DNA from 3 places in the Dyella jejuensis genome. Region 1 is predicted to be linked to each of the others. Evidence: predicted binding sites of a transcription regulator. Region 1 holds the regulator's gene; each other region holds the start of a gene.
The links. Region 1 encodes HrcA, which represses chaperone genes, less so after heat shock. Its sites were predicted from a motif close to TTNGCACTCNNNNNNNNNGAGTGCNAA; they were not measured.
Positions count from the first base shown of each region.

Region 2: a site for HrcA is predicted at 1,867-1,893, ahead of rpoH (RNA polymerase sigma factor RpoH). Genes of this name have one in related genera too.
Region 3: a site for HrcA is predicted at 8,977-9,003, ahead of ISP15_RS06155 (co-chaperone GroES). Genes of this name have one in related genera too.

Region 1 covers NZ_JADIKJ010000010.1:200,425-210,659, forward strand. Annotated here, with positions in the region: gene ISP15_RS10460 (2OG-Fe(II) oxygenase) at 1-226, shown strand, start outside; gene ISP15_RS10465 (sodium:calcium antiporter) at 306-1,310, opposite strand; yybP-ykoY riboswitch at 1,404-1,542, opposite strand; gene dapB (4-hydroxy-tetrahydrodipicolinate reductase) at 1,678-2,481, opposite strand; gene dnaJ (molecular chaperone DnaJ) at 2,614-3,741, opposite strand; gene ISP15_RS10480 (TMEM175 family protein) at 3,738-4,316, opposite strand; gene dnaK (molecular chaperone DnaK) at 4,379-6,316, opposite strand; gene grpE (nucleotide exchange factor GrpE) at 6,435-6,971, opposite strand; gene hrcA (heat-inducible transcriptional repressor HrcA) at 7,054-8,103, opposite strand; gene recN (DNA repair protein RecN) at 8,328-10,001, shown strand; gene ISP15_RS10505 (response regulator) at 10,180-10,235, opposite strand, start outside.
Region 2 covers NZ_JADIKJ010000006.1:168,331-178,565, forward strand. Annotated here, with positions in the region: gene ISP15_RS07320 (sensor histidine kinase) at 1-131, opposite strand, end outside; gene ISP15_RS07325 (response regulator transcription factor) at 124-798, opposite strand; gene rpoH (RNA polymerase sigma factor RpoH) at 980-1,837, opposite strand; gene ung (uracil-DNA glycosylase) at 2,175-2,885, opposite strand; gene ISP15_RS07340 (response regulator) at 2,882-3,724, opposite strand; gene ftsX (permease-like cell division protein FtsX) at 3,862-4,833, opposite strand; gene ftsE (cell division ATP-binding protein FtsE) at 4,830-5,507, opposite strand; gene ISP15_RS07355 (DEAD/DEAH box helicase) at 5,621-7,294, opposite strand; gene trxA (thioredoxin TrxA) at 7,662-7,988, shown strand; gene rho (transcription termination factor Rho) at 8,216-9,976, shown strand; gene ISP15_RS07370 (response regulator) at 10,177-10,235, shown strand, end outside.
Region 3 covers NZ_JADIKJ010000005.1:71,524-81,758, reverse strand. Annotated here, with positions in the region: gene prmA (50S ribosomal protein L11 methyltransferase) at 1-430, opposite strand, end outside; gene accC (acetyl-CoA carboxylase biotin carboxylase subunit) at 616-1,989, opposite strand; gene accB (acetyl-CoA carboxylase biotin carboxyl carrier protein) at 2,004-2,444, opposite strand; gene aroQ (type II 3-dehydroquinate dehydratase) at 2,518-2,970, opposite strand; gene ISP15_RS06185 (TlpA family protein disulfide reductase) at 3,119-3,664, opposite strand; gene ISP15_RS06180 (protein-disulfide reductase DsbD family protein) at 3,735-5,897, opposite strand; gene ISP15_RS06175 (DMT family transporter) at 5,976-6,884, opposite strand; gene ISP15_RS06170 (glutathione binding-like protein) at 6,980-7,687, opposite strand; gene cutA (divalent-cation tolerance protein CutA) at 7,798-8,139, opposite strand; gene ISP15_RS06160 (class II aldolase/adducin family protein) at 8,161-8,841, opposite strand; gene ISP15_RS06155 (co-chaperone GroES) at 9,074-9,367, shown strand; gene groL (chaperonin GroEL) at 9,478-10,235, shown strand, end outside.

The DNA.
Region 1 (10,235 bases):
ATTTGCCGTATTCAAGCGCTGCGACAACTCCTTCCACGGCCATCTGCCTTACGAGGGCGAGCGACGGGTGATACAGGTGGCTTGGCTGACCAGCGAAGACGAGAAGCTGCGCAAGACCAAGCGCGGCAAATTCTCGCGCACCTTCAAGAAGCTGTTTGGCGCGCTGGATCGAAAACTCGGTGCGGGCCGCGATCGCAACGCGGCGCACAAGACGCGCGACGCCTGAACAGTCGCACCAACCGAACGGACCGGCTCACCGCGCTGGCAGCGATGCGCAGGAGCGGCGGCGCATACCGCGAAAGGTATCAGGTCAGGACATGCCAGCCCACGTAGAGGGCAAACACGGCGTAAAGCAAGCCCACCGGTACCAGCTTGCGTCCATCGACGCGCCCCCGATGGAACAGCCACCACAGGTAGACGATGGCGATGGTGGTGATGACGCCCGACACGATCAGCGGCCGGTCGAACATCCATGGCGTAGCAAACAAGGCCAACGCGCTTGGAATGGTGGCCTGGATCATCATCGCGCCGGAGATGTTGGCCAATGCCAGACGCTCCTTGCCCTGGCGTACCCAGATCAGCGCATTCATGGTTTCCGGCAATTCGGTGGCAACCGGGCTGAGCACCAGCGCCACCAGATGCGGAGGCATATGCATGGCGGCGCCAATGCTTTCGATCTGCCCTACAAACACATGCGACGCGAAAGCAATCACCAGTAACGCCAAGACCGTCTGCAGCAGCACCATCTTGAGCGAGGGTGTTGCGGCGTCGCGCTGAAACATCAGCGGCTCAAGCGGTTCATGATCCGCACCGTCATCGCCATGCTTCAACTCGCGCCATACGTAGAAAACGTAGGCGGCTAGAAACAACACACCCAGCCACGGTTTGAAGGCGAAAGCGACCAGGCCAAGGCCGCATTTCACCACGAAGATCGACAGGAACCACAGCTGATCCCGCGCGAGCCGCGCATGCTCCACCTGCACGCACAGATCGTTTCGCCCCAGGCGCCGGCGGTTGCTCCACAACGCAATCCCGACGACCGCGTAGGCAATGGTGGCAAGCACCAGGGGACCACCCAGTGCTGCGCCAACCCCGATGTCCCGCACCTGTGCGGTTCGCCCCAAAATTACCGCTACGAAAGTTACCGCGCTCTCCGGCAGCGCCGTACCGAACGCAGCCAGCACCGTGCCCGTGGCAGTCGCGCCAAAATCGAGCTTGTGTCCCAGCCATTCGATGCCGTTGACGAAATACTCGCAGGCCAGATAGATGGCTCCGGCGGAAAGCAGGAACAACAGTGCGACGACGAGCATGGACGCTTCCTGGCCGGGCGAACGAAAAACCCATGGCACACGCGCACGGCTTGCCCGGCCTGGGTAAGTCGTGTCGTGGCCAAAGGTCTCGCCGGACCATCGCTGACGCAACCGCCTGCGATAACCATCCGCGCCATGAAGCAACCGGCTTCAAGTATGTTGACGCGGATTCCCCGAAGCACGACCTGTCGGCTCGATGCGTCGAGGATGGCTACTCCCCAATGACAACGCGAGGGATGGTACAGGCCTCTACCACTGCAGACAACGCTTGGTCGCCCGGCGCGGGCGAACGGGCGCGCGCTGGGCGCGCCAGCGCTGGGAAAAGCGTGTATTGGAATAACGGGCCTGCGTTGGGCCAACCGGGTTGTCAGGAACGGCGCGACTGCAGCATGTCATCGATGCCATAACTGCCATGCCCTTGCTTGACCAACCACGCGGCCGCCTCCAGCGCGCCGCGCGCAAAGATGGAGCGGTCCGTAGCGCGGTGGCTCAGTTCGACCCGCTCGCCCTGCCCGAACAGCAATGCGGTGTGCTCCCCCACCACGTCGCCCCCACGCACGACCGCGAAGCCGATGCTGCCGTGACGACGTATACCTGGACGTCCTTCGCGCGTGTAGACACCCGCCTGCTCCAGGCTGCCGCCGCGCGCGGCCGCCGCAGCATGGCCCAGCGCGAGCGCCGTGCCTGACGGCGCATCCTCCTTGCGGCCGTGATGCGATTCGACGATTTCCAGATCCCAGTCAGGCAGCGCCGTGGCCGCTTCGCGCAACAGGCGGGTCAGCACGGCAACGCCCAGGCTGAAGTTGGCCGCGCGCAAGATTGCGATGCGCTTGCTTGCCTGATCCAGCGTTGCCTCGAGGGCAGCGTCGATACCCGTGGTTCCGGTGACCAGCGCAATGCCATGCTCGGTGCAATGTGCCAACGCGATGGCAAGACCATCCGGCCCGCTGAAATCGACCATGGCATCGACAGGCGGCATAGCGTTCCAATCATGCGAATAACGCAGGGCATCGACCTGTTCGCCGAACACCGGCACGCCATCGTGCACGGAGCCTACCCGCACTATGGCGCGTACCAGCTCGAAGCGTTGGTCCTCGCGTACCAATGTGAGCAATGCTTGGCCCATGCGACCAGAAGCGCCATTGATGGCCAGGCGGATGGCTTGCACCATGGATGTATTCCTTATCGTCCCGGGCGGGAGTCGATTAGCCCTGTCCGGGCGCGCTGGGCTCAGCTTAGTTCAATGCATGCATGTCTGCCGAGCCGCGCACGCCCGATCCATCCGCTCGGCAACGCAAGCTCGTTAGCCTGAGGTCACGCGCGACCAGAATTGCTTGACGCCATCTACCCAGGAATTGGCACGTGGCGTGTGCTGGTTCGCGTCCCCATCCGAGAACGTCGCCTCGAGCTTTTCCAGCAATTCGCGTTGTTCGCGCGTGAGCCGTACTGGCGTTTCCACCACCACCCGGCAGACCAGATCGCCGGTGCGGCCACCGCGCACGGATTTGACGCCGCGCCCGCGCAGGGTAAATTGCTGGCCAGTCTGCGTTTCCGGCGGAATGACGATCGGCACTTCGCCCTCCAGCGTCGGCACCTGCAATTCCGCACCCAGCGCCGCCTGCGAGAAGCGGATCGGCAGTTCGCAATAAAGATGGTTGCCGTCGCGCTGGAAGATCGCATGCTCGCGCACGCGCACTTCCACATAGAGATCGCCAGGCTCGGTTCCCGCAGGCCCGGCTTCGCCTTGCCCCGTGAGGCGGATGCGATCGCCATTGTCGACACCGGCGGGAATGCGCACAGACAATGTGCGCGTTTCTTCCAGACGTCCTTCGCCGCGGCATTGCTTGCAGGGCTTCTCGATCGCACGGCCACTGCCGCTGCAATGCGGGCAGGTCTGCTGGATGGAGAAAATGCCGTTCTGCATGCGCACCCGGCCATGCCCATGGCAGGTCTTGCACGACGCGGTCTTGCCGTCTTCCGAGCCGCTGCCGTTGCAGTGATGGCAATTGACCTGGGTGGGAATATCGAACTTCCTCTCGACCCCGAACACGGCCTCCTCAAGATCGAGTTCCATGATGTAGCGCAGGTCGGCACCGCGCCGCGAACGCGCCCGGCCACCGCCTCCGCCGAAGATGTCGCCGAAAATATCTCCGAAGATATCGCCCATGTCACCGAAGCCGGCACCGCCACGGCCACCCATGCCATTTTCGAAAGCAGCGTGGCCGTACTGGTCGTACATCGAGCGTTTCTGCGCATCGGCCAGTACCTCGTAGGCCTCCTTGGCCTCCTTGAATTTCTCCTGCGCATGCGGATCGTCCGGGCAGCGGTCAGGATGGTATTTCATGGCCAGGCGGCGGAAGGACTTTTTCAGTTCCGCTTCGCCGACCGAACGTTCGACACCCAGCACTTCGTAGTAATCACGCTTGCTCATTGCTTGATCCGCGATTCGATGCGCCGATCGGGAATGAACCAGATCGCAGCCACCGTGGCATAAAGAACACACGACATCCACGGCGCCACGAACGCCAGCAGGATGCCACTCAGATACATGGCGACAGCAGCCTTGCCTTTCCAGTCTCCACCCAGCGCCCGGGCCAGCAAGGAAGACTTCCCGCCATTGGCCGCGATCAGGCAGTACTGGAGCGGCAGCCAGGCCAGCGCGCACATCAATAGCACGAAGCCGTAGACCGCCACCGGCTTCTGCCCAAAGTGGTTTTCGCCCATCCAGCCTGTCGTCACCGGCATCAGCGAAAGCCAGAACAGAAGGTGAAGATTAGCCCAAAGCACGCCGCCATTGACCTTCTCGGCAGCATGCAGGAAATGGTGATGGTTGTTCCAGTAGATGCCTACGTAAACGAAGCTGAGCACGTAACTGAGGAACACCGGCCATTGCTGGACCAACACATTCCAGCCGTCGCCGTGCGGCACCTTCAGTTCCAGCACCATGATGGTAATGATGATGGCCAGCACGCCATCGCTGAAAGCCTCAAGCCGCCCCTTGTCCATTGCCTTTCCTCCAAAGGCAACGAGCGCCCGCAATGGGCGCCCGTCTCCAACCTGCTCGACGATTACGACTTGCCGTCGTTCTTCACTTCGGTGAATTCAGCATCGACCACGTCGTCCGGCTGGGCGGAGCCGCCCGGGCCCGGGCCATGCTGCGCGGAACCGGCACCGGCATCGGCCGCAGCGCCACCCTGGGCCGCGGCATACAGCGATTGCGCCACCTGCTCCAGCTTCTGGACCTTGGACTCGATCGCCGCCTTGTCGTCGCCGTCCTTGACCTTTTCCAGATCCGACAGCGCACCTTCGATCGAGCTCAGCTGGTCACCCGGCACCTTGCCGCCATGCTCCTTGAGCGCGCTGCGCGTGGCATGCACCAGTTGGTCGGCCTTGTTGCGGGTGCTGACCAGTTCATGGAACTTGCGGTCTTCTTCCTTATTGGCCTCGGCGTCCGCGACCATCCGCGCGATTTCGTCCTCGGACAGGCCCGACCCGGCCTTGATCTCGATGCGCTGTTCCTTGCCGGTTTTCTTGTCCTTGGCCGACACATGCAGGATGCCGTTGGCATCGATATCGAAGGTCACCTCGATCTGCGGCATGCCGCGCGGCGAAGGCTCGATGCCGGCAAGGTCGAACTTGCCCAGCGACTTGTTGGCGTTGGCGCGCTCGCGCTCGCCCTGCAATACATGCACGGTCACGGCGGTCTGGTTGTCGTCGGCCGTGGAGAATACCTGCGAGGCCTTGGTCGGTACCGTGGTGTTCTTTTCGATGAGCTTGGTCATCACGCCGCCCATGGTCTCGATACCCAGCGACAGCGGGGTGACGTCGAGCAGCAGCACATCTTTCACCGAACCGCCCAGCACGCCACCCTGGATCGCGGCGCCGACCGCTACCGCCTCATCCGGGTTGACGTCCTTGCGCGGTTCCTTGCCGAAGAAGTCCTTGACCGACTCCTGCACTTTCGGCATGCGGGTCTGGCCGCCGACCAGGATCACCTCGTCGATGTCGGACACGCGCAAGCCGGCATCGTTCAGCGCGGTGCGGCAGGGTTCGATGGTCTTTTTCACCAGCTCTTCCACCAGCGCTTCCAGCTTGGCGCGGGTGAGCTTGATGTTCAGATGCTTCGGACCGGAGGCATCCGCCGTGACGTACGGCAGGTTCACTTCAGTCTGGTGCGCGGAGGACAGCTCGATCTTGGCACGCTCGGCCGCGTCCTTCAGGCGCTGCAACGCCAGCGGATCCTTGCGCAGGTCGATGCCCTGGTCCTTCTTGAATTCCTCGATCAGGTAATCGATGACGCGCATGTCGAAGTCTTCGCCACCCAGGAAGGTGTCGCCGTTGGTGGCCAGCACTTCGAACTGCTTCTCGCCGTCGACTTCGGCAATCTCGATGATCGACACGTCGAAGGTGCCGCCGCCAAGGTCGTACACCACGATCTTGCGGTCGCCGCCCTTCTTGTCCAGGCCATAGGCCAGCGCGGCCGCGGTCGGCTCGTTGATGATGCGCTTCACTTCCAGGCCAGCGATGCGGCCGGCGTCCTTGGTGGCCTGGCGCTGGCTGTCGTTGAAGTAGGCCGGCACGGTGATGACCGCTTCGGTCACCGTCTCGCCGAGATAATCCTCGGCGGTCTTCTTCATCTTCATCAGCACTTTGGCGGAGATTTCCTGCGGCGCCATCTTCTTGCCGTCGGCGGTCTGCACCCAGGCGTCGCCGTTGTCATGGGCAACAATGCCGTAAGGCACGATATGCAGGTCTTTCTGCACTTCGGCATCGGTGAACTTGCGGCCGATCAGGCGCTTCACCGCGTAGAACGTGTTCTTGGGATTGGTGACGCTCTGGCGCTTGGCGGGCGCGCCGACCAGCACTTCGCCATCCTTGGTGAAGGCAACGATGGATGGAGTGGTGCGATCGCCCTCCGCGTTCTCGATAACCTTGGTCGTACTGCCATCCATGATGGCCACGCACGAGTTGGTCGTGCCCAGGTCAATGCCGATGATCTTGCCCATAGATGTGCTCCGGAATCTTGCAAGCGGCTCCCTGGCCGCGAATGGTTGTCAAATGGGGTTTTGGCGAAAGCGGTTCAATACCAGCTAAACCCTGCGGTATTGGAATGGCAGGTACCGTTCAGTCGTCCTTGGCCACGGCCACCAATGCCGGGCGCAGCAATCGATCATTCAGAACGTAGCCTTTCTGCAGCACCGTAACTACGGTGCCTGCTGCCTTGCCCGGCGCTTCCACCATGCTTACGGCGTGATGACGTTCCGGGTCCAGCGGCTGGTCGACGGGATCGACCTGCACCAGCCCGTTGTTGCCGGCAATGCGCAGGAGTTCCTTCAACGTAAGGCTCAAGCCTTCGCGCACCGTGTTCACATCGCCGCCTTCCACTGACAGGCCACGCTCGAGGCTGTCGTAGACCGGCAACAGGTCATTGAGCAGTTTCTCGTTGGCGAAGCGGCGCGCCTGTTCCAGGTCGCGATGCAGGCGACGGCGCTGATTTTCCAATTCGGCCTTTTCGCGCAGCACCACCTCGCGCAGTTCGCTGTTGCTTGCTTCCAGCTCGGCCACCCTGGCCTTGAGCGCTTCGAGCTCGGCGCCCGGAGAAGCATGCTGTGCGCCGTTTTCCGGGGTACCTTCTGGCGACTGCGAATCGCTGTTATGCATGAATCACTCCAAACATCGTCCGTGGCCGGCACGTCGTACCGACCTCCTAATCATGTGCGGGCAAACCCGCCTCCCGAAGCGTTTATAAGGCCGTGGCCGCGCGATTCAAGGCTTCGCTGAGCAATCCGGCGGTCGCCTGCACCACCGGAATCACTCGCTGATAGGCCATCCGGGTAGGGCCGATGACCCCCACCGCCCCCAACAAGCGCCCCTGCGCACCGTAGCTGGCGGTGACGACACTGCAGCCGTCCAGCGCGGCAAAGCCTGATTCTTCGCCAATGAATAGTCGCACGCCAGGTGCCTTGGCACAGACTTCCATCAACTGCAGCAGCTCGTTTTTTTGCTGGAAGGCTTCGAACAGCTCGCGCAGCCGGTCCAGGTCGGCAAGTTCCGAATAGGCCATGAGATTGGTCTGGCCGCTGACGAGCACGTCCTCGCCCTGCGGTGCGAACGAGGCTGCCGCCAGCTCCACCGCACTCGACAACAGCTGATGCAATTCGCTGCTCGCCTCGCGCAGTTCGCGCAGCAGGTGTGCGCGGATATCGTCCACGCGCAAGCCCACGAAATGCTCATTGATATAGTTGGCCGCCTGCTCCAGTTCGCGCCCATCCAACGGCTTCACCAATTGGATCACGCGGTTCTGCACCTGGTTGTCGGAAAACACCAGGATCACCAGTACCCGGGCATCGGGCAATGGCACGAAATCAATATGGCGCAACGGGAAGTCGGTCTGGCGCGGCACCGTGACCACGCCGGCGAAATGCGTCATCGCCGACAGCAGCACCGAAGCGTTGCCGACCAGGTCGCGCACGGTGGTCGGGCCGGGCGGCAGCTCACGCTGCAGGCGCACCATCTCATCGCGCGGCACGGGCTGCAATTCGATCAGGCTGTCGACGAACAGGCGCAGGCCGCGGGGGGTGGGTATGCGGCCGGCCGATGTATGCGGCGAAGCCACCAGACCGGCTTCCTCGAGGTCGGCCATGATGTTGCGGATGGTCGCCGGGCTCACGTCCAGCCCGGACGAGCGCGACAGCGTGCGCGACCCCACCGGCTCGCCGTCGGCCAGGTATTGGGCGATCAACGTGCGCAGCAAGCGCCGCGCGCGGATGTCGAGATCGTGATGATGGGGCATGCGCTGTGGCAATCCGTGAGACGGTAAACAAATAAGGTTTGCCGAAGCAGAATGCAACAAAGCGCAACCCTTGGGGAAAAGGGAGCCCGCCAATGGCCTGTCAGGGTGACTTGCGGTTTCCGGGTCTCAAGGTCTCGCGCCAAAAACCGTCCTCCAGGCGGGCCGCCGTTCCCCGTTCATTCCCGCTCCCCTTACAATCGCCCGATCCACTGCCGCCCTTCTCCATGCTTACCTCCCTCTACGTCCGCCACCTTGCCGTCGTCGAACAAGCCGATATCACCTTCGGCCCAGGCTTGACCGTGGTCAGCGGCGAGACCGGCGCGGGCAAATCCCTGCTGGTCGATGCATTGATGCTATTGGCCGGAGCGCGTGCCGACAGCGGCATGGTGCGGACCGGCAGCGACCGCGCCGAACTGGTCGCCGAGTTCGACCTCAAAGGCCTGCCCGAAGCCCAGGCATGGCTGAAGCGCGAGGAACTGGATGAAGACGACGCCTGCCAGCTGCGACGCATCATCCGCGCCGAGGGCAGCTCGCGGGCATGGATCAACGGACGTCCGGCCACCATCGGCCAGATGGGCGAGCTCGCCGCGCTGCTGGTCGAAATCCACGGCCAGCACGAACACCAGGCTTTACTGGAGCGCTCGCATCAGCTGGGTCTGCTCGATGCCTACGCCGAAAACGAAAAGCAAGTGGCGCAGGTACGCGACCTCGCCTTGCAATGGCGCGATCTCGGCGCACGCATCCGCAAGCTCAGTGGCGGCGAAGACCGCGAACATCGCCTGGAGCTGCTCCGCCATGAACTGTCGGAGCTGGAAAAGTGGGCGCTCCCGGCCGCCGAACTGGCGGAACTGGAAGCCAGTCATAAACGCCTGGCGAACGCCAGCAAACTTACCGAAGGCATTACCGGCGTCGTCGAGCTGCTCGATAGCGATAGCGAATTCGCCTTGCGCCAATCGCTGGGCCGCGCGCATGCCGAACTGGCCCGCCTTGGCGCGTTGGACGATCGCCTTGGCGCGATGCTGGAGCTACTGGACAACGCACAGATACAACTCAACGAAGCCGTCGACGGCCTCGGCCGCTATGCGCAGGATGTGGATCTCGATCCCGAGCGCTACGCCGACGTCGATACCCATCTCGCCCACCTGCACGAACTTTCCCGCCGGCACCGCCTGCCCGCCGCCGACTTGGACGACAAGCGAGCGGCACTGCAGGCCGAACTGACGGAACTGGAAAATGCCGGCGAGGCGCTGGAACGGCTTGGTGCGCAGCGCGGACAGGCGCAAAACGACTACAACAAGGCCGCCGATGTGCTGGGCAAGTCTCGCCAAGCGGCCGCCAAGCGGCTCGGCAAGGAAGTCAGCGCCTTGATGGCCGAGCTGGGCATGGCCGGCGGCGTGCTGGAGGTTACGCTGGAGCGCCCGGACAGCAACGATCCCGATCCGCAAGGACGCGAGCGTTGCGAGATATTGGTCAGCGCCAACCCGGGCCAGCCACCGAGAGCGTTGCGCAAGGTCGCCTCCGGAGGCGAACTGGCCCGGATCAGCCTGGCGATCGAAGTGGCCACGCTGGGCAAGGACACGATCGGCTGCATGGTATTCGACGAAGTCGACACCGGTATCGGCGGCGCGGTCGCCGAAGTGGTCGGCCAGAAACTGCGGGCGCTGGGATCGCGCTGCCAGGTGCTATGCGTCACCCACCTGCCGCAGGTGGCCGCGCAAGGGCACGCCCATTTGCGTGTCAGCAAGCACAGCGAAGGCAAATCCACCCACACACGCATCGATTCCCTGGACAACGAAGGCCGGCGCGACGAATTGGCCCGCATGCTGGGCGGCGTCGAAATCACGCGGGAAACGCGCGCGCATGCGAAGAAAATGCTGGAGCAGGCGCAGATCGCCTGAATGGTCGCAAGCGACTGAGGTGAAACGGCAGGAAAGCGGGCAACCAGCAAGATGCCTGGCGAAGGCTATCTCCAAAAACGTAGCTTCGCCGGCCTTGGGTTCTGTGTGCTCCATCGCCGCCGCAATAGCATGCCGCCATGTGCATCCGCTTGCGTTCCGGGCCAGCCCGCAGAACAACCTATGTACGAATCGGCAGCAGCCCCCGCTCGCTGGCGATGCGGTAAAGATCCAGTT
Region 2 (10,235 bases), on a different contig from region 1:
TGCACGGTTTCCCAGTAGATCAGGCCGAGCAGCAAGGTGCCCCAGATTACGAAGAACACGCCGTAGCTGAGCAACAGCCGCGACGTGGTCGCCCGCCAGTGGACGAACCAGTCTTTTACCGGCTTAGCCAAGGCGGTAGCCCGACCCGCGCATGGTGCGGATCAACGAAGGCTCGCCTTCATTGTCGACCTTGCGACGCAGGCGCGCGATGTGCACATCAATGAGATTGGTGCCCGGGTCGAAGCGCAGGCCCCACACGCTTTCGAAAATCATCGCCCGCGTCATTACCTGGCCGGGATAGCGCATCATGAATTCGAGCAGCCGGTATTCCGTGGGCAACAGAGTCAACTCGCGCGCGCCACGTCGCGCCGTGCGACTGATCATATCCAACTCCAAATCGGCCACGCGCAACCTGGTTTGCGCCGGCTGCTCTTGCCGCTGCCGGCGCAGCAGCACTTCGATGCGCGCAGCCATCTCATCCGGGGCGAAGGGTTTGGTGAGATAGTCGTCGCCGCCCGCGCGCAGACCACGCACACGTTCGTCCACGTCGCCGAGCGCACTGATCATCAGCACCGGTGTGGCAATGCCGCGTTCTCGCAACTGCTTGACCAGGGTGAGGCCATCCATGCCGGGCAGCATCAGGTCAAGAGTGATCGCATCGTAATGTGGCTCTTGCGCACGCAGGAGGCCTTGCAGCCCATCGTGCGCGCGGTCGGCGCTTATGCCGTGCGCAGCCAGTTCCAGCACGATTTCCCGGGCGGTGATTTCGTCGTCTTCGATGACCAGAATGTGAGGCATGTGGGTAGCGGACAAACCGTTGCATCGATGCCATAGCGTAAGTCATGGATAGGCTGGCGTGCGTCGCCGATGTTCGTGGGCGATTTTCATCCAGCAAACCCGGACCATGCCGGGCCATGAGCCCTGAACGCAAAACGGCCTCCGCAAGGGAGGCCGTCACAGGCGACTTGTCGGCTGGATGTCACGCCGCGAACAGGCCGCGCATCTTCTTCATGGCGTTGGCTTCGACCTGGCGGATACGCTCGGCCGAAACACCATACTCGTCGGCCAGATCCTGCAGCGTGGCCTTGTCTTCGTTGAGCCAGCGGCGCTGGATGATGTCGCGCGAGCGCTGGTCAAGCTTCTGCAGCGCAGCCGACAGGGTTTCCAGCTCGTTGTCGGACTGGTCGGCATCCGCCACGTTCTCGTAAGGATCGGCACCTTCGTCGATCAGGAATGCCTCGGGCGCCGGCTTGGCATCCTCGTCCGCATCGGCAGGCGCTTCGAAGCCAATGTCGCGACCGGACAGGCGTGATTCCATCTCGCGGACGGTGGCTTCCGGCACACCGAGGTCCTTGGCGACCAGACGCACTTCCTCGGCATTCATCCAGCCCAGGCGCTTCTTGCTTTTGCGCAGGTTGAAGAACAGCTTGCGTTGCGCCTTGGTGGTGGCCACTTTCACGATGCGCCAGTTGCGCAGGATGAACTCGTGCATTTCCGCACGGATCCAGTGCACGGCAAAGCTGACCAGGCGCACGCCCTGGTCGGGATCGAAACGCTTGACCGCCTTCATCAGGCCGATATTGCCTTCCTGGATAAGGTCGGAAAGCTGCAGGCCATAGCCGCTATAGCCACGCGCCACGTGCACAACAAAGCGCAGGTGCGACATCACCAGCTTGCGGGCAGAGGCGAGGTCTTCCTCCGCCTGATAGCGGCGCGACAGACTTTGCTCTTCTTCCTGGCTGAGCACCGGGATGCGGTGAACCGCCGAGATATAGGCATCCAGACTGCCAACGACGCTGGGAACCGGCCAATTAGCCGTCGCCAAGGCTTGGGACATGTTGGAACCTCCTGAATATGGGAATCAGCGTAGCACTCTGGTGGTTGGAGTGCTAAAGGCACTGGCGAGTTCCGGCGCCTTTTATGTACCCAATAGTACACGAATACCCGGGACTTGTCCATGTCGATAGTTGCCGGGGATAGCGGTTTCAAGCATGACTTCTGGGGAGTGAACGCAGGGTTATGCTGTCTTGGACGCCGCCGCGAAGTCTCGCTGCGCCCTCGCCAGACGGTCTTTCCTTGCGAAGGAAGGCCCGGAGCCCCGAGCCTGCGCGGCACCCAGGAGGCCTCTGATACTTCGGCCGGCCGCGCACCATCCGGCGATCGGACTGGGAAATTCAGACGCTTTCGAATTCGGCACGTTGAGGCAATGACCAGTCAATCGGCGCCTTGCCCTGAGCTTCAAGATAGCGATTGGCCGCCGAAAAATGGCCACAACCGATGAAGCCGCGGTGCGCCGACAACGGCGATGGATGCACAGCCTTCAATACCGCATGGCGCCGGGTATCGATCAGTTGCCCTTTGCGCTGGGCATACGAGCCCCACAGCATGAAGACGAGCCCTTCGCGCTCGCGGTTGAGCGCATCGATCGCCGCATCCGTGAAACCTTCCCAACCCTTGCCTTGGTGCGAGGCTGCCAGCCCACGTTCAACCGTCAACACCGCATTGAGCAATAGCACGCCACGATCCGCCCATGGAGTGAGGCAGCCGTGGTCGGGCGCGGAGATGGCCAGGTCGCGCTGGATTTCCTTGAAGATGTTCACCAGCGAAGGCGGCGAAGGCACGCCCGGCCGCACCGAGAAGCACAGGCCATGCGCTTGGCCTGGTCCGTGATAGGGATCCTGGCCGAGGATAACGACACGCACTGCCTCGAATGGCGTATGCGCGAACGCGCTGAAGATTTCCGGTCCCGGCGGATAGATCACCTTGCCGGCGCGTTTTTCGGCACGCAGGAATTCGGCCAGCGCACGCATTTCCAGACGCTGCAGGTAATCGCCGATGCGTTGCTTCCAGGAGGATTCGAGCTTGATCCGTTCTTCGTCGGTCATAGTTTGCTTTCGCGTGCTCGCAAATGTTGCGCCACGCGCAACTGGAACAGCAGCTTGGTGATCAGCAGTTTTTCCTCGACCGGCTTTTCCACGAGGTCGTTGGCGCCCGCGCGGATCAATGCAGCCTGGTTGTCGGGATTTTCGTCGCCGGTCATCACCAGCACTGGTAGCTTGCCCTTGCCGTAGCCAAAATCGCTGCGGATGATCTTGAGCAGATCGCCGCCTGTCAGTTCGCCTTTTAGACTGACATCGGTAAGCACGACGTCGGCGCCGACCGAACCTTGCGAGCGTTCTGCTTCGAGCAGTGCCAGCGCGTCTTCCACGCTCACTACATGGCGCACGGTCAGGCCGATTTTTTCCAGCATGCGGCGGGTGGCAAGCGCCACCACACGGCTGTCTTCCACGTACAGCACCAAACCCTCGGCGGCACTCTCCGGCCGCACATAGCCGCGAATGAATTCGGCCAGCGCCTGGAAACCGAGCGATTTGTCGAAGTAATCAGTGACGTGCTCACCCAGCGCGCGACGATGCAGGCGATCGTCCACGTCGCCCGATACCGCCACGATCGGCACATAGATCTGCGGCGCGGATTCACGTACATAGCGCGCCAGCTCCAAACCATCCATGTCGGGCAGGCGCAGCGCCACGGTAATGAAATCGAACACGCCGCTATCGAGCAGCCGGTGCGCCTCGGCACCACTGCCACAGCCGACCACCTCGGCCTGCGGCAATTCCTTCTGCAGCACGCGCGCGATCAGCTGGCGGACAACCTTGGAGCCATCCACCACCAACACACGTGGCGCGGTGCTGAGGTTGCGGCTGCTGATGCTTGCACTCATCAAGAAATCCCGGTCAATGCGTGGCTTCCGTGCTCAGACGTCGACAGGCGCCCCCTTTGCACCCGTTTGGTTACCTATCTTGCACCACCGCAGATGGAAATGGATGCGACCAACTTCACCGCCTGCGATCCGCCCGCTTATGCAGCTCGGCGCAACTGCCACGCGCTTACCACCCGCGCGCCGAGCCATCCCAGCAGCGCCGCGGCGAACGGTACCGCCAGCAACAGCCACAGCGGCAAACCGCCGACGTGCAACTTCCCTTCGTAAACCTGACTCAACCGCGCCACCGGCCCAGCCAGGGCGAACTCGATCGCCAGCGCCAGCGCCACGGCGAGGAGGCCGCCGAACAGGCCATACCAGATCCCGGCGTACAGATAGGGCCGGCGCACGAAGGCGCGGCTCGCGCCGATGAGCTTCAATACCCCGATTTCCTCGGCACGGCTGGTAATGTCCACGCGCACGGTATTGCCTACTACCAGCAAGACCGCGAGCGCAAACAACGAGGCCAGCGTCAGCACCGCGCGATTGCCAACACCCAGCAGCGCATCGAGTCGCTGCCGCCACGCACCACTGTCCTGCACCATGTCCACGCCTTGCATGCCGCGCAGGTCATCGACCAGATGGCTTACCTGCCCGGCGGACGCGCCATCTTGCGGCTGCACCTCCAATACATAAGGCAGCGGATTGTCGTCCAGCGCATGCAAGGAACCGGAGAACCCTTGCATCTTGCTCAATTCATCCATGCCTTGCTGCGGCGATTTCACGGTGACATTGGCCACGCCCTGGTGCTGCCCGATTTGCTTACCCAGCAGCTGCGCGTTGCCGGCGACCTGATCCTGCTTGAGGAATACGTTGATCACCTGGTTGCGCCCTAGCGCATCGCCCAGCGATTGCACGTTGGACAGCAGCATGTAAAACGCCAGCGGCAGCGCGAGCGCCAACCCCATCACCGCGATCGTAAGCAAGCTCCCCACCGGCCTGGCGGCGAGGCGGCGCAAGCTCGCCCCGGCGCTCCAGCCGTGATGTTCGCGCCAGCTGGACACTGGGCGGCGATGATTGCGCTCACTGCGCGCCGGGATGGGTGCATCCGCATCGGTCGATGCGCTCATAGCACCTCCTCCGCCGACACATCCGCTACCAGGCGGCCATGGTCGAGCACCACCACGCGCTTCTTCATGCGCTTGATCAGCGGCAGGTCATGGCTGGCGACCAGCACGGTGGTACCCACCTGCTGGAATTCAGCGAACAGGCCCATGATTTCCACCGCCAGTTGCGGATCGAGATTGCCGGTAGGCTCGTCGGCAATCAGCACGCTCGGCTTGGCGACGATGGCGCGGGCGATTCCCACGCGCTGCTGCTCGCCGGTGGAAAGCGATGCAGGCAACTGACGCTCGTAGTCGAGCAGCCCGACTTTCTCCAGCGCGGCGCGCACGCGCCGGCCGCGCTCCTGCGGCGCGATGCCGCCGATCACCAGCGGCAATTCGACATTGGCGAATACGCTGCGATCCATCAGCAGGCGATGATCCTGGAACACCATGCCCAGGCTTCGGCGCAATTTGGGAATGCCGCTCTGGCCGATCTTCGCCAGGCTCTTTCCGTCGAGCATGATCTGCCCATGCGAAGGGCGTTCGATCAGCGCCAGCAATTTGAGCAGCGTGCTCTTGCCTGCGCCGGAATGCCCGGTCACGAAAGCCATTTCGCCCGTGGCGACTTCGAACGTGAGTTGGGAGAGAGCTTCATGGCCCCCTTCGTAGCGCTTGCTGACCTGGTCGAAGCGGATCACCGCGTCCCTCACCTAACCCTTGCCAATGGCGGCAAGGATAAGGGAAGCGTTGAGGTTATGCGCAAATTTGCTCAGGGCGTCGCCACAAATCGCGGTGACGACGCGGGTACGGTTCAGCGGCCGGTGAACAGGCGCGTGAGGCGCCGGAAAAAGCCCTGCTTCTTCGGTGAGACATGCTCGCCGGAAGGCGACTGCGCCACCACCTGGCGCGACGGGCGACTGCCGCCGGCCGCCGGCGGCGCCGTGCTGCTGGCGGCGGCCTCGTTACCTGGCGCGCCGCCGGCATGGCGGCGGCCACGACCGCCGCGGCGACGGCGACGCTTGCCTTCACCGCCGATCGCATCCTGTCGCGGCGACGTGGATGGATCCGCAGGCTTTGCTTCCACTTTCACGACCACGGCCTCTTCCGTTTCCGTGCGCGGCTTGCGCGGACGGTCCTCGCGCCGTCGCTGCGACGAGCCGGGCTGCGAAGAACGCTCCCCGCTGCGGCCGCCCTGCCGCCGCGGACCGCCTGGCTTCTTGTCGCCCTCGCGTGGCGTCACCTTGTCGCCGAAGGCCGCGCTATCGGCGGCCGCTTCCGCCGCAAACTGCGCGTCGACCTGCCTGGGCTGCGGCATTACCAGCAGTTCCGGGGCAATCGTCGCGACCGGAATCTTCTGGCCGATGTATTCCTCGATCTCCGGCAGCGACATGGCATACAGGTCGCAGGCAAAACTGATCGCATCTCCCTCGGCGCCCAGGCGCGCGGTGCGGCCGATGCGATGTACGTAATCCTCCGCGTCCTGCGGCAGGTCGTAATTGAACACGTGGCTGACCGCGGGGATGTGCAGACCGCGTGCCGCCACGTCGGTGCAGACGAGAATGTCCAGCTGGCCATCCTGGAACCGCTGCAGCAGCTTTTGCCGTTTCAGCTGCGGCACGTCGCCGGACAGCGCGCCCACGCGATAGCCCTGCCGCTTCACGCGATCGGTAATGCGCTCGGCCGCGGCTTTGGTATTCACGAAGATGATGCTGCGCGATGCCGACGCCTGCTCCAGCAAGTTCAGCAGCAGCGGCAGTTTTTCTTCCTTGGCCGGGAAATAGACCTGCTGGCGCACGCGATCGGCAGTGACGTTGTCGGTCTCCACCACCAGCTTCTCGGCGTTGTGCATGTGCTCATACGCCAGCTCCAGTACGCGGTGCGAAAGCGTGGCGGAAAACAGCAGCACCTGGCGTTGCTCGCGCGCGGGCAGGCGCCGGAAGATGAAGCGCACGTCCTTGATGAAACCGAGATCGAACATGCGGTCGGCTTCGTCGACCACCATTACTTCGACGCCGTTGAGACCGAATACGTTCTGCTTGTAGTAGTCGAGCAGGCGTCCGGGCGTGGCGATGATGATGTCGCAGCCGTCCTTGAGCAGTTGGCGCTGCTTGTCGTAGTCGACCCCGCCGTAGATCAGCGCGGTACGCAGGCCGGTATGGCGCCCGATGTTCTTGGCGTCCTTTTCGATCTGGATCGCCAGTTCGCGGGTCGGCGCGATGATCAGTGCGCGCGGATCGGAATCCTTGCGCTCGGCCACCGCCGGCTGGGTCAGCAGGCGGTTCATCAGGGCGACCAGGAAAGCGCAGGTCTTGCCGGTGCCGGTCTGCGCCTGGCCGGCGACATCGCGGCCGGTCAGCGCCACCGGCAGGCTCAACGCCTGGATCGGCGTGCAACGCGCGAATCCTGCCGCGTCCAGGCCCTGCTGAAGCAGCGGATGCAAGTCGAATTGGGTGAAAAAAGTTTCAGTAAGTACGGTTTGGGACATGAATGGGAATCTGGTACAGGCTCGCGACGAGGCGCGCGGCCCGGTCCCGCAGTCAGTCTGGCAACCTTGGGACAGGTGGATGGATGCGACGCGCCTGGCAGCGGCGCCGAAAGGAGGAAATGCCCGCTGCAGTCCCGCCAGCATAGGTGAAACAGCTCATCAAGCGGCCTCACCTATGCCAACCGGACACGTCGCGGTTGCCCTTGAATCGCTTGAATCGAATCCCGACTTAGGCTGGAATGGAACGCAAGCCGCAACGGCCACGTTTTCATTCCCGGATCGATCCGCGCCTCGAGGGCACTCGCTAGTGTACCCGATGATCGGCACGCGGTCTTAACCCCACCCGCCTTAGCCCTGGAGACCCACGGTGAGCGACCTTATCAGCCATGTGAGCGACGATGCCTTCGACCAGGAGGTACTGAAGTCCGATACCCCGGTCCTGCTGGATTTCTGGGCCGAATGGTGCGGCCCCTGCAAGGCGATCGCCCCGGTGCTGGACGATCTGGCCAAGCAATACGAAGGCAAGCTGCGCGTGGTGAAGCTGAACATCGACCACAATCAGAAAACCCCCCGTACCTACGGCGTGCGCGGCATTCCCACCCTGATGGTGTTCAAGAACGGCAAGGTGGAAGCAACCCAGATCGGCGCGGTCAGCAAAGGCCAGCTGGTCCAGATGATCGACAAGGCCATCTGACCCAAGCCGGGCTGGGAGACGTAAATCCGGGAACGTCGAAAGCGAAGCGTTCCTCCGATTTTTGATTTTCCTCCCGGCCTGGTTGGCTCCCCGTTGCAGCTGCCCTTTACGGCGCTGCGCGGCGGGTGCTAGATTCCGTACTCAGTTGGGGCTGTCCTGGCCCCCGCGCATTCCGCGCAACGCTCGTCCTCCCTCCTGTAATCAACGGCGCCCCGTGAGGTTTGCCCGTGTCCGATATCGAAAGCAAAGATTCTTCCGACGCTACCCGCGCCGATGCCAAGCCTGCGGGCGAAACGCCTACGCGCACCCGTGCGCCGCGACGATCCGCTGCCGCGTCCGCCGAAGCCAACGCCCGCAGCGAAAAGCCGGCCGAAGCCCCGGCTCCCGTCGCCGAACGCCCTGCTCCACCGGTCGAAGCGCGCACGGCATCACCAGCGCCTGCGCCCGCGGCGCCTGCGCAGGAATCCCTGCGCTATGGCAATGGACCGTCCAGCAATGGGCCATCCAACGACGCCCAGGAGCCGCGTGAAAATGGCCCGGGCGGCAACCCGAACGGCCCCTACCAGGGCCAGAACAACAACGATCGCCGCAATGATCGCAACGACCGCAACCGCCGCCGCCGCCACGAGCGTGGCCAGCGTCCGCCGGGCCAGGGCGGTCCGCCGCGCAACCCGCACGGTCTGCCGGTGGATGACGAGAATGCCGACATCGGCAGCAACGATCGCGTCATCAACCTCACCGAACTGAAGCGCAAGAACCCGGTGCAGCTGCTGGAATTCGCCGAATCGCTCGGCATCCAGGAAGGCGTCGCCCGCCAGCGCCGCCAGGACGTGATCTTCAACATCCTCAAGGCGCATGCCCGCTCCGGCGGTGGCATCTGGGCCGAAGGCGTGCTGGAAATCCTGCAGGACGGCTTCGGCTTCCTGCGCTCGGCCGACGAGTCCTACCTGGCCGGTCCCGATGACATCTACGTCTCGCCCAGCCAGATCCGCCGCTTCAACCTGCGCACCGGCGACTACATCACCGGCCGCGTGCGCCATCCGAAGGAAGGCGAGCGCTACTTCGCGCTGCTGAAGGTCGACGACATCAACGGCGATCCGCCGGAAGCATCCAAGAACAAGATGCTGTTCGAGAACCTCACGCCGCTGTTTCCGCGCAAGGCGTTCAAGCTCGAGCGCGGCAATGGCTCGAGCGAGGACATCACCGGACGCATCCTGGACCTGGTGGCGCCGATCGGTCGCGGCCAGCGCGGACTGATCGTGTCGCAGCCCAAGTCCGGTAAGACGATGATGCTGCAAAACATCGCGCAGGCCATCACGTACAACCATCCCGATGCGCATCTGATCATGCTGTTGATCGACGAGCGTCCGGAAGAAGTCACGGAAATCGCCCGCACCGTCCGCGCCGAAGTGATCAGCTCCACCTTCGACGAACCGGCGGTACGCCACGTACAGGTCGCCGAAATGGTGATCGAGCGTGCCAAGCGTCTGGTCGAGCACAAGAAAGACGTAGTGATCCTGCTCGATTCGATCACGCGCCTGGCGCGCGCCTACAACACCGTCGTACCAAGCTCCGGCAAGGTGCTCACCGGCGGCGTGGATGCCAATGCGCTACAGCGTCCGAAACGCTTCTTCGGCGCCGCGCGTAACGTGGAAGAAGGCGGCTCGCTCACCATCATCGCCACCGCGCTGATCGAGACCGGCAGCAAGATGGACGAGGTGATCTACGAAGAGTTCAAGGGCACTGGCAACATGGAAGTGCACCTGTCGCGGCGCATCTCCGAAAAGCGCGTGTATCCGGCCATCGACATCAATCGCTCCGGCACGCGCCGCGAAGACTTGCTGATCGAGCCGGACCTGCTCGCCAAGATCTGGATCCTGCGCAAGCTGCTGCATCCGATGGATGAATTGGCGGCGATGGAATTCATGCTCGACAAAATGAAGAACACCAAGTCCAACGACGAGTTCTTCAATTCGATGAAGCGCTGACCTTTATCGGAATGTTCCAGGAAAAGGCCGCCGCAAGGCGGCTTTTTCCTGTTCCATGCAAGCAGATGAAAGACGCGGAACAGGCGCGAACCTTACGCCAATATTTCATTGCCGCCTTCAACGCCGCGGCGGCTGGATAAAGCGCGAAATGCCATGTTATTAACTGCTACGATCTTGGCACTCCCCACTGTTTGCGCCGTATGCGAATCCTGTTAGTCGAAGACGATCCCCTGGTTTCCGATGCCATCGTGCGCGGCCT
Region 3 (10,235 bases), on a different contig from region 1:
TGCCGAAGGCCAGGCCGGGATCCAGGCGCACGATCACGCTGTCGTCTTCCGGCGGCTCGATGTTCCATGGATAGATCCACAGCCTGCGCCCGAACGGCATCGGCTTGAATTGATCCATCCAGGCGCGTTCCCAATCCTCGTCGGCGACGTCACGAAAGCTCAGTTGGTCCGGTTCCAGCCAGGGCAGCAGGTCGCCCAATGCCTCGGCCAAGCCCCGGCGATCGGTGTGGGCCTCGAACAGCGCGTTCAGGGTGATCGTCGGCCATAGCGGCAACTCGCCCACGCCGGGCTCGAAAATAGCTTGTTCGTCCGGCGTTTCCGCGTCGGCGTCCTGTAGCGTGATCGACAGTGCGCCGAGGTCGTCCAGCGCTTCTTCCGCGCGAGGCTGCTGTTCGGCGCGGACGATCAGGGAGAGTTCGAGCCAGGGCATATCGAGTCCGAGAAGCGAAGATTCACCGCGATTTTCGCGCTCGCCTTCGAGAGCGGAAGGGCTGAGCAGCCAAGCCGGCGATAAGGTTCAGGCGAACTGGCTTCGAGAGCCGTTGCCGCATGCCTGCCTCTCGCCCTCGTCCTCCCTTCTGCGGAGAAAGGAGGCGAACGCGAAAGGCATGTTGCTCAATGGCCGCCATGCGGATGTTCTTTATGTTCCGCCATGCGTTTTTCCAGATAGTGGATGTTCTGCCCGCCTTGCTGGAAGCCAACGTCGGACATGATGCGCTGCTGCAGCGGGATATTGCACTTCACGCCTTCGATCACCGTCTCGGCGAGCGCCAGGCGCATGCGGGCGATCGCGGTTTCGCGGTCCGGCCCGTGCACGATCAGCTTGCCGATCATCGAATCGTAGTTCGGCGGAATCTTGTAGCCGTCGTACAGATGCGTGTCGACGCGCACGCCGGGGCCGCCGGGAGCCTCGAAGCGCTTTACCGTGCCGGGCGAGGGCATGAAGGTGTCGGGATCTTCCGCGTTGATGCGGCATTCGATCGCGTGACCATTGATCTTGATGTGTTCCTGCCGGATCGACAATTTTTCGCCGGCAGCGATCAACAGCTGTTCGCGGACCAGGTCCACGCCAGTAATCAGTTCGGTCACCGGATGCTCGACCTGGATGCGCGTATTCATCTCGATGAAATAGAACTGGCCGTTCTCGAACAGGAACTCGAACGTGCCCGCGCCGCGATAGCCGATGCGCAGGCAGGCATCCACGCAGACCTTGCCGATCTGCGCGCGCAGTTCCGGCGTGATGCCTGGCGCGGGCGCTTCTTCCACCACTTTCTGGTGACGGCGCTGCATCGAGCAGTCGCGTTCGCCCAGGTGGATGGCTTGTCCCTGTCCGTCGGCGAGCACCTGGATTTCCACGTGGCGCGGATTTTCCAGGAATTTCTCCATGTAGACCTGATCGTTGCCGAACGCCGCCTTGGCTTCCTGCTTGGTCATGGTGACGGCATTGCCCAGGTGCGCTTCGGTGCGCACCACGCGCATGCCGCGTCCGCCGCCGCCGCCGGCCGCCTTGATGATCACCGGATAGCCGATCTCGCGCGCGATGCGCATGTTCTCTTCGACGTTGTCGCCGAGCGGGCCGCCGGAGCCGGGCACGCACGGCACGCCCGCGGCCTTCATGGCGCGGATCGCCTCCACCTTGTCGCCCATCAGGCGGATCACGTCGGCGGTCGGGCCGATGAAGATGAAACCGGACTGCTCCACCTGCTCGGCAAAATCGGCACGTTCGGACAGGAAGCCGTAGCCGGGATGGATGGCGTTGGCGTCGGTGATTTCCGCGGCCGCGATGATGCGCGGGATATTGAGATAGCTTTCGGCCGAAGGCGCGGGGCCGATGCAGATCGCTTCGTCCGCCAGACCGACATGCTTCAGGTTGCGGTCCGCGGTGGAATGCACGGCGACGGTCTTGATGCCCAGGCTGTTGCATGCGCGCAGTACGCGCAGCGCGATCTCGCCGCGATTGGCGATGACGACCTTTTCGAGCTTCTGCATAGTCGTAAGGTCGCTCAGGCAATCACGAACATGGGTTGGTCGAATTCGACCGGCTGGCCGTTGTCGACCAGGATGGCTTGCACGGTACCGCCCACGTCCGCTTCGATCTGGTTGAACATTTTCATCGCTTCGATGATGCCCAGGGTCTCGCCAGCCTTGACCTGCTGGCCGACTTTCACGAACGCCGGCGCGCCGGGACTGGCGGATGCGTAGAAGGTTCCGACCATCGGTGCTTTCACCACGTGCCCGGCCGGCAGGTTGCTGGCCGGTTCGGCGGCGACCGGTGCGGCAGCTGCCGGGGCGGGTGCCAGCACGGGCGCCGCGGCAGCGACGGTAACGCCGCCCTTGGGTACGCGCGAGAGGCGGACGACTTCCTCGCCCTCCTTGATTTCCAGTTCGGCGAGGTTGGATTCCTCGAGCAGGTCAATCAGTTTTTTGATCTTGCGCAGATCCATAGGGCTTGCCTTCTTAGGGTCTGGGGGCCATCAGCTTGGTGGCCATCAGGTGAAAAGAACTGGTATTGATGAACTAGCCGGCAGGCTTCGGTTCAAGTTTGGCGATGGCGGCATCCAGCGCCAGCCGGTAGCTATCGCTGCCGAAACCGCAGATCACGCCTACCGCCAGATCCGACAAATAGGAATGGCGACGGAACGGCTCGCGGGCATGCACGTTGCTCATATGCACTTCGGTGAACGGGATGGCTACCGCGGCCAGCGCGTCGCGCAAGGCGACGCTGGTATGGGTGAAAGCGCCGGGATTGATCAGGATGTATGCGATCCGCTCGTCGCGCGCCTGGTGGATGCGGCCGATCAGCTCATGCTCGGCGTTGGACTGGTACCAGGCCAGCTCATGGCCCGCGCCCTGGGCGCGCTGCGCAAGCTGGCTGTTAATGTCGGCCAGCGTCTCCCGGCCGTAGATATCCGGTTCGCGCACACCCAGCAGGTTGAGGTTGGGTCCGTGCAGGACCAGCAGCTTTGCCATGATTGGCTCCAGGCCGCCCCCGGGCGCCTCGGAATCCGCGCAGTGTGCGCGGTGCTGCGAATATTGTCCAGTTCGGCGCAGTTCGGCGATGTTTGGCGGAGAAGTGGCGCCTGCACCGTGCGTCAACGTATGTAGGCACGAAACCGCGTCAGGGCGCGCTTGCCGGAGAAAGCCAGCGCGCCAGCTGTGCTTTGCCGAGCGGGCCGCGCTGGGTCGCCAGGACCCGGCCGTTCCCATCCAGCAGCACGCTGAAAGGCAGTACTTCATCGACGTCGCCCAGGCGCAGGGACGTGCTGGGCGATTCCAGCCGGCCGACCAGCACAGGGTAGGCGGTCGGATGCGCAGTCAGGTAGGCACGCATACGCGATGGTTCATCCATGGCGATACCCAGCACGATCGCCCCTTGATCGCCGAATTTGCGCTGCGCCGCGTTCAGTGCCGGCATCTCGGCCAGGCACGGTACGCACCAGCTGGCCCAAAAGTTGATGAGTGTCCGCTTGCCATGGAATTCGGACAGGCGACGTTCGTGCCCTTGCGGATCGAGCAAGGCGAGGTCCGGACGAACATCGCCGACGCCAGCAACGCGAACGCCGGCAGGCACGCGCGCCAGCCGGCTTGCATGCTGCAACCAGCCGCCCGCGGCGGCAACGGCGAGGGCGAGGCCGAGAATGAATAGATTGCTGCGGCTCAACATGGCTGCGAGTCCATCTTCATCTCGCGCTGTTCGCCCGTTGCAGGAAAGGTGCGAGCCACATGAATGGCCATTATTTCGCCGCCTCGGTCAAGGCTTCTTCTACCAGCGATGACGTCAGCACGGTCGGCAACTGGCGGCCTGGACCGCCATGTTTCGGGAACACCACATACAGCGGTACGCCCGGCGAGTGGTATTGCTGCAGGAAGGCCGAAATGGTGGGATTCACGTCAGTCCAGTCGCCTTTCATATAGACGGTGCCGGTGCGCTTGAGCAGCGCCTGGAAGCTGGCGCCGCTGAGTACGGCGTGTTCGTTGGCCTTGCAGGTGACGCACCAGTCGGCAGTCATGTCGACGAAGATCGGCGTGCCGGCCTTGCGCAGTTCGGCCAGCTTGGCCGGCGAATAGGCGATGGTGCCATCGTCGCCGCCGGCAAGCGGCGCTGCCGGCAAGGTCGTCAGGCCATACAGCGGCAGCAGCGTCAGCAACGCCAGCAGGACCGCCAGTCCGCGGCTGGGCAAGCCATGTCCACGGCTGCGCTCGAACCACCACAGGGTCATGGCCAGGAGCACGGCGGCGACCAGCAACAGGCCCACCGCGTCGGCGCCGCGTTGATGCGCCAGCACCCAGGCCAGCCACGCGGCCGTCAGGTACATCGGAAAGGCCAGTACTTCCTTCAACGTCTCCATCCAGCGGCCGGGGCGCGGCAACCAGCGCGACAAGGCGGGCACCAGGCCCACCGCAAGGAACGGCAGCGCCAGGCCCAGGCCCAATGCAAGGAACACCGAGAGGGCGCTCAACAGCGGCGCGACCAGGGCGTATGCCAGCGCGGTGCCCATAAAAGGGGCGGTGCACGGGCTCGCCACGACCACGGCCAAGACCCCGGTAAAAAAATCACCGAGCGGGCCGCTGCGGCTGGCCAGCGCACTGCCCGTGTTGCCCAGGGACGCGCCGAACTGCACCACGCCCGACATCGAAAGCGCCACCGCCAACATCACCAGCGCCAGCAGCGCAATCACCAATGGACTTTGCAGTTGCGCGCCCCAGGCGGTCTTAAGCGCAATAACGATCGCACCGAGCACGACGAAACTGATCAGCACGCCGGCCGTGTACATCAGCGCATGCAGGCGGCGGCGCGCCGGATTTTCTCCGCTTTCCAGCAATCCGATGGCCTTGATCGATAACACCGGCAAGACACACGGCATCAGGTTCAGCACCAGTCCGCCGCCGAGCGCGAGCAGCAACGCATACCCAAGGCTTACATCGAATGAGCCGTCCTTGATTCCGGGGGGCGGCATTTCGGGCGCCGGATCGGGCGCCGCCTCGCTGGTTGCCGCGCTGCCGCCGGCAAGCTCGATACGTACATCGCGGGTCATCAGCGGATAGCACAGGCCGCCATCCTGGCAGCCTTGGAAACTGGCGGCCAGCGCGAGCGATGTCAGGCCGGATACATCACCGTTCAGCGTGACCGGCAAGGTCAGTTCGCCGAAATACACGGTGGTGTTGCCGAAGTGCGCATCCCGATGCAGGGTGCCGACCGGCCAGTTGGGTGTCAGCGAAAGTTGCGGCGCATGCTTGAGCGACAGCGTGGTCTGGTCGCGATACAAGTAATAGCCTTTCGGCAAGCTCCAGCGCAGCAGCAGATGGTGTGCATCCTGCGCGATGGCATCGAACGGAAAGGCCTGTTCCGCCGGCAACGCCGCGCCGCTGCTTTCGCCGAGTGCCTGCGCATGCGCATCGAGCAATGCGCTCAGCTTGTTGTTGGCTGGAATAGTTCCAGCCGGTAGCGGCAGATCCAGTTGCTCGGTATGCGGTGGATAGCAAATCTTCGGATCGGTTTCATGGCAACCCTGGTAACGCACGCTGAGCGCGAGCCTGGTGGTGCCGGGCGCGAGCGTATAGGGAATGACTGCGTCGATGCGGTGGTGATACGTCTCCACCGGACCGAGATACGGATCATCGTGCTTCTCGCCGTCGGGAAGTTGCGCCGTGCCCAGGCTGACGCCTTCGCCGCCCTTGAAATTCATGCGGCCGCGATAGAGGTAATAGTCTTGCGCGATCGTCCAGTGCAGTTTCACCACGCCGGGCATGCTGCTATCGGCGGTGAGTTTGTAGGCCTCGGTAACCGGCAGCAGATTGCTGGTGTCCTGTGCGCACGACAATGCCGGTACGCCAAGCAGCACGGTGAACAGGACCAGCAGCCAGGCGGCCGCGCGGCGATGATGGAACGAGTACATTCCGGCTCCAGCTTGGGGTCGCGCAAGCGCGAAGGGAGGAATTATGGCCCAGCTGGCTTGCAATGCCCGAACAGACCCCTAAGTTTTTTCCGCCGCGATCCGTGCGGGCACGACGGCACGAGGGCGCACCATGCCGGTGGCCAGCGCCACGCCGAGCAGGATGACCGCACAGCCGCCCGCCATCGCCAGCGTGATTTTTTCGCCCAGGAACATCGCACCCCAGGCAACGCCGAATACCGGAATCAGATACAGCACGGTCATGGCGCGCGACGAACCGATGCGGGCCAGCAAGCGATAGAACAGCACGTAGGCGAGCGAGGTGCAGGCAGCGGCCAGCCCGAACATGGCGAACCACGCCTGCGGGGTCGGCATCCGCGCGGGCCACAGCCACACGGTGAAAGGCAGCAGCATCACGGCTGCGGCCACTTGGCTGCCGATGGCTACGGTAAGCGGCGAAACGCTTTGCATGCGCCGGTGGCTGTAATGCGCGCCGAAGGTGTAGCAGACATTGGCGCCGACGCAGGCTGCCATGGCCCAGCCGGACGATGCGCCGCCATGTCCGAGGCCCATGCTGCCGCCGATCAGCCAGACGACGCCGGCCAGGCCGATCAGCAAACCGCCGGCGCGCGGCGCGTCGAGACGTTCGCCCAGCCACAGCCAGCCGGACGCGGCCACCAGCAATGGGGCGATCGCGTCGAAGATGGCCGACAAACCCGACGGCAAGCTCTGGGCCGCGTAGGAAAACAACACGAACGGCAACGCTGAATTGCTGAGCCCGATCAGGATGATCGGCCACCCGTTCGCGCACATTTCCGCCAGGCGCTGACGCGAGGCAAGCAACGGGATCGAACAGATGGCCGCACCGATTGCCCGCATCCCGGCCAGCGGCAGGCTGCCGAATTGAGCCGCGCCCATGCGCATGAACAGGAACGACGCACCCCACAAGGCACCTAGCCACAGCAAGACGGCGACATCGGATTTCTTCATGGCGGATAGATTCCGGAAGGCTGGCGAGAACCTTAGTGGACGGGAGTGACAGAACCTGTCAGCAGCGTGGTCGCGACCGTTGTCGTCCGCACGCGCTATGCGCGCGTCGCGGGGTTTCCGTCCTGGCCGAACAGCACGCGCCGCTCTTGTTCCGACATGGCCGGCTGCTGTGGCGCATAGACATTCGCAACGCCTTCGTAAGTACGAAGCGTGGCCGGCCTCGAGGCCATGCTCTCGAACCAGCGCTTGAGGTGGGGAAAGGCGTCCAGATCCTGGCCATGTGCCGCATGCGGCACGATCCATGGATAGCAGGCGATATCGGCAATCGACAATTCGCCCGCCACGAACGCGCGGTCGGCCAGCCGCCGATCGAGCACGCCGTAGAGCCGACTGGTCTCGCGCGTGTAGCGGTCGATCGCATACGGTACTTTTTCAGGCGCATGGACATTGAAATGGCCAATCTGCCCGGCCATCGGTCCCAGCCCCGCCATCTGCCAGAACAGCCATTGCAGCACCTCGGCGCGGCCGTGGGTGTCCGAAGGAAGATAGCGGCCGATCTTCTCGGCCAGATACAGCAGGATCGCGCCCGATTCGAATAGCGTTACCGGTGCCCCGCCACCCGCCGGGGCGTGATCGACGATGGCCGGAATCTTGTTGTTGGGCGAAATGGCAAGGAACGCCGGCGCGAACTGCTCGCCCTTGCCCAGGCTCACCGGCAGCACGCGATAGGGCAATTGCGCTTCCTCGAGGAACAGCTTGGTCTTCAGCCCGTTGGGGGTGGCGGCGAAGTAGAGATCGATCATGCGGCACGCCTTGGATTCACAGTGAGTGGTGCCCGCATCCTAGGCGCCTCACCGGCCTGGCGACAGGTCCAGATCCGGCAAAATCCATCGGTCCAATCGCTCGCCAAGGGTTATGGCACTGAAGGAGCCGAGCCCGCGCCGCGCACCCAGTCCAGGTAGGCGCCATGGCCGAGCTCCACCGGCACGGCGATCAATTCCGGCAGTTCGTAGGGATGCAGGGCCAGCAGGCGTTCCTTCAGGGCTTCGAACTGCTCGCTGGTGGTCTTGATCAGCAGCAGTTCCTCGGAGTCTGTGGTGACCTCGCCTTTCCAGCGATAGGTCGAGTGGATGCCGGGAACGCGGCTCACGCAGGCGGCCAGTGATTCGCCGACCAAGGCATTGGCCAGGTGCTGCGCGCTGGCGGCATTGGGACAGGTGCAATAGCAAAGCAGCACATGGCTGGCATCGGACATGGCGGTTCTCTCCCGGTGGCCTCAGGCTGAGGCGGAGCGTGCCGCCATCAATCCATAGTTGCCGAATTTTTCCAGCGCCTGCGTGACTTCCGCGTCGCTCAGCACAACCGGCTTGCCGGCCTGCAGCGCCAGCGTGTACTGGCGCGCCAGCGCTTCCACTTCGACGCCGCGCCACATGGCCTGCTCCATGGTGGCGCCGGTCGCGATCATGCCGTGATTGGCCATCAGGCAGGCGAAGCGCCCTTCCAGCGCCCGCAACACGGCGTCGGACAATTCTTGCGTGCCATAGGTGTAGTAATCCGAGCAACGGATCGAATCACCGCCGCTGATGGCGATCATGTAATGCACGGCAGGAATGTCCAGCCGGCAGATCGCCAGCCCGGTGCTATATGGCGGGTGGGCATGGACCACGGCATGGACGTCCGGGCGGGCGGCGTAGATATCGCGATGGAACCGCCACTCGCTGGAGGGGCGCAGCCGATGCCGGTAACTGCCGTCCAGCGCAACCTGGACCACGTCCTCGGGACCGATTTCCTCGTAGGGCATGCCACTGGGGCTGATCAGGAAGCCGTCGCCGGAGCGAACACTGAGGTTGCCCGAGGTGCCCTGGCTCAGTCCGCTCGGTGCCAGCTTCAATCCGTAGGTGACGATTTGCTCGCGTAATGTCAGGTCCATGTTCACCAGCCAGCTGGCCATAGGCATGCGGTCCATCATCGTTATCGTTCTTGCGTTGGGTGTCGAGAGGGCATGGCGCCCTTGAAAGCCATCCGGCCTGCCCCATCTCGAGCGGTACGACCCGTCCGCCCCCTGTTGCAGGGGTTTTTTTGGCGGCTAAAATTGGCACTCACGTACCCTGAGTGCTAACAACGCCTTCCAAGGCAGGTCCGGGGTCCAACAACTTTTCCATCCCTAGCCATTAGCTGGAGTTCGTCCCATGAGCAAACTGCGTCCGCTGCACGATCGCGTCATCGTCAAGCGCCTGGAAGAAGAGCGTGTCTCCGCCGGCGGCATCGTCATCCCCGATAGCGCCACCGAAAAGCAGACTCGCGGCAAGGTCATCGCTGCCGGTACCGGCCGCATCCAGGAAGACGGCAAGGTCCGTCCGATGTCCCTGAAGGAAGGCGATGTCGTGCTGTTCGGCAAGTACGCCGGCCAGGAAATCAAGATCGACGGCGAAGAGCTGGTGTTCCTGAAGGAAGACGACATCGTTGCTGTTATCGAAGGCTGACGGATGTGACGGTGCGAAAGTTAATGCCGCACCCGTCGCCTTCGGCTCCTTCCGCAGTTTTTTCGCAAGATTTTCCGCACTTAATTTAATTTTTTTGAGGCAAAAAAATTATGGCAGCTAAAGAAGTCCGCTTCGGCGAAGACGCCCGCGCCCGCATTCTCAAAGGCGTGAATACGCTGGCGAACGCCGTCAAGGTCACCCTCGGTCCGAAGGGCCGCAACGTCGTGCTGCAGAAGAGCTTCGGCGCTCCGACGATCACCAAGGACGGCGTCTCCGTCGCCAAGGAAATCGAACTGGCCGACGCCTACGAGAACATGGGCGCGCAGATCGTCAAGGAAGCCGCTTCCAAGACGTCCGACAACGCCGGTGACGGCACCACCACCGCCACCGTGCTGGCGCAGGCGTTCATCCGCGAGGGCCTGAAGGCCGTCGCCGCCGGCATCAACCCGATGGACCTCAAGCGTGGTATCGACAAGGCCGTGATCGCCGCCGTCGAGGAGCTGAAGAAGCTCTCCAAGCCCACCGCTGACGACAAGGCCATCGCCCAGGTCGGCACCATCTCCGCCAACTCCGACGCCGCCATCGGCGACATCATCGCCACCGCGATGAAGAAGGTCGGCAAGGAAGGCGTGATCACCGTTGAAGAAGGTTCGGGCCTGGAGAACGAACTGGACGTGGTCGAAGGCATGCAGTTCGACCGCGGCTACCTGTCGCCGTACTTCATCAACAACCAGCAGTCGCAGCAGGTCGAGCTGGACGATCCGTACATCCTGATCCACGACAAGAAGATCTCGAACGTCCGCGAAATGCTGCCGGTGCTCGAAGCCGTCGCCAAGGCCGGCAAGCCGCTGCTGATCGTCGCCGAGGA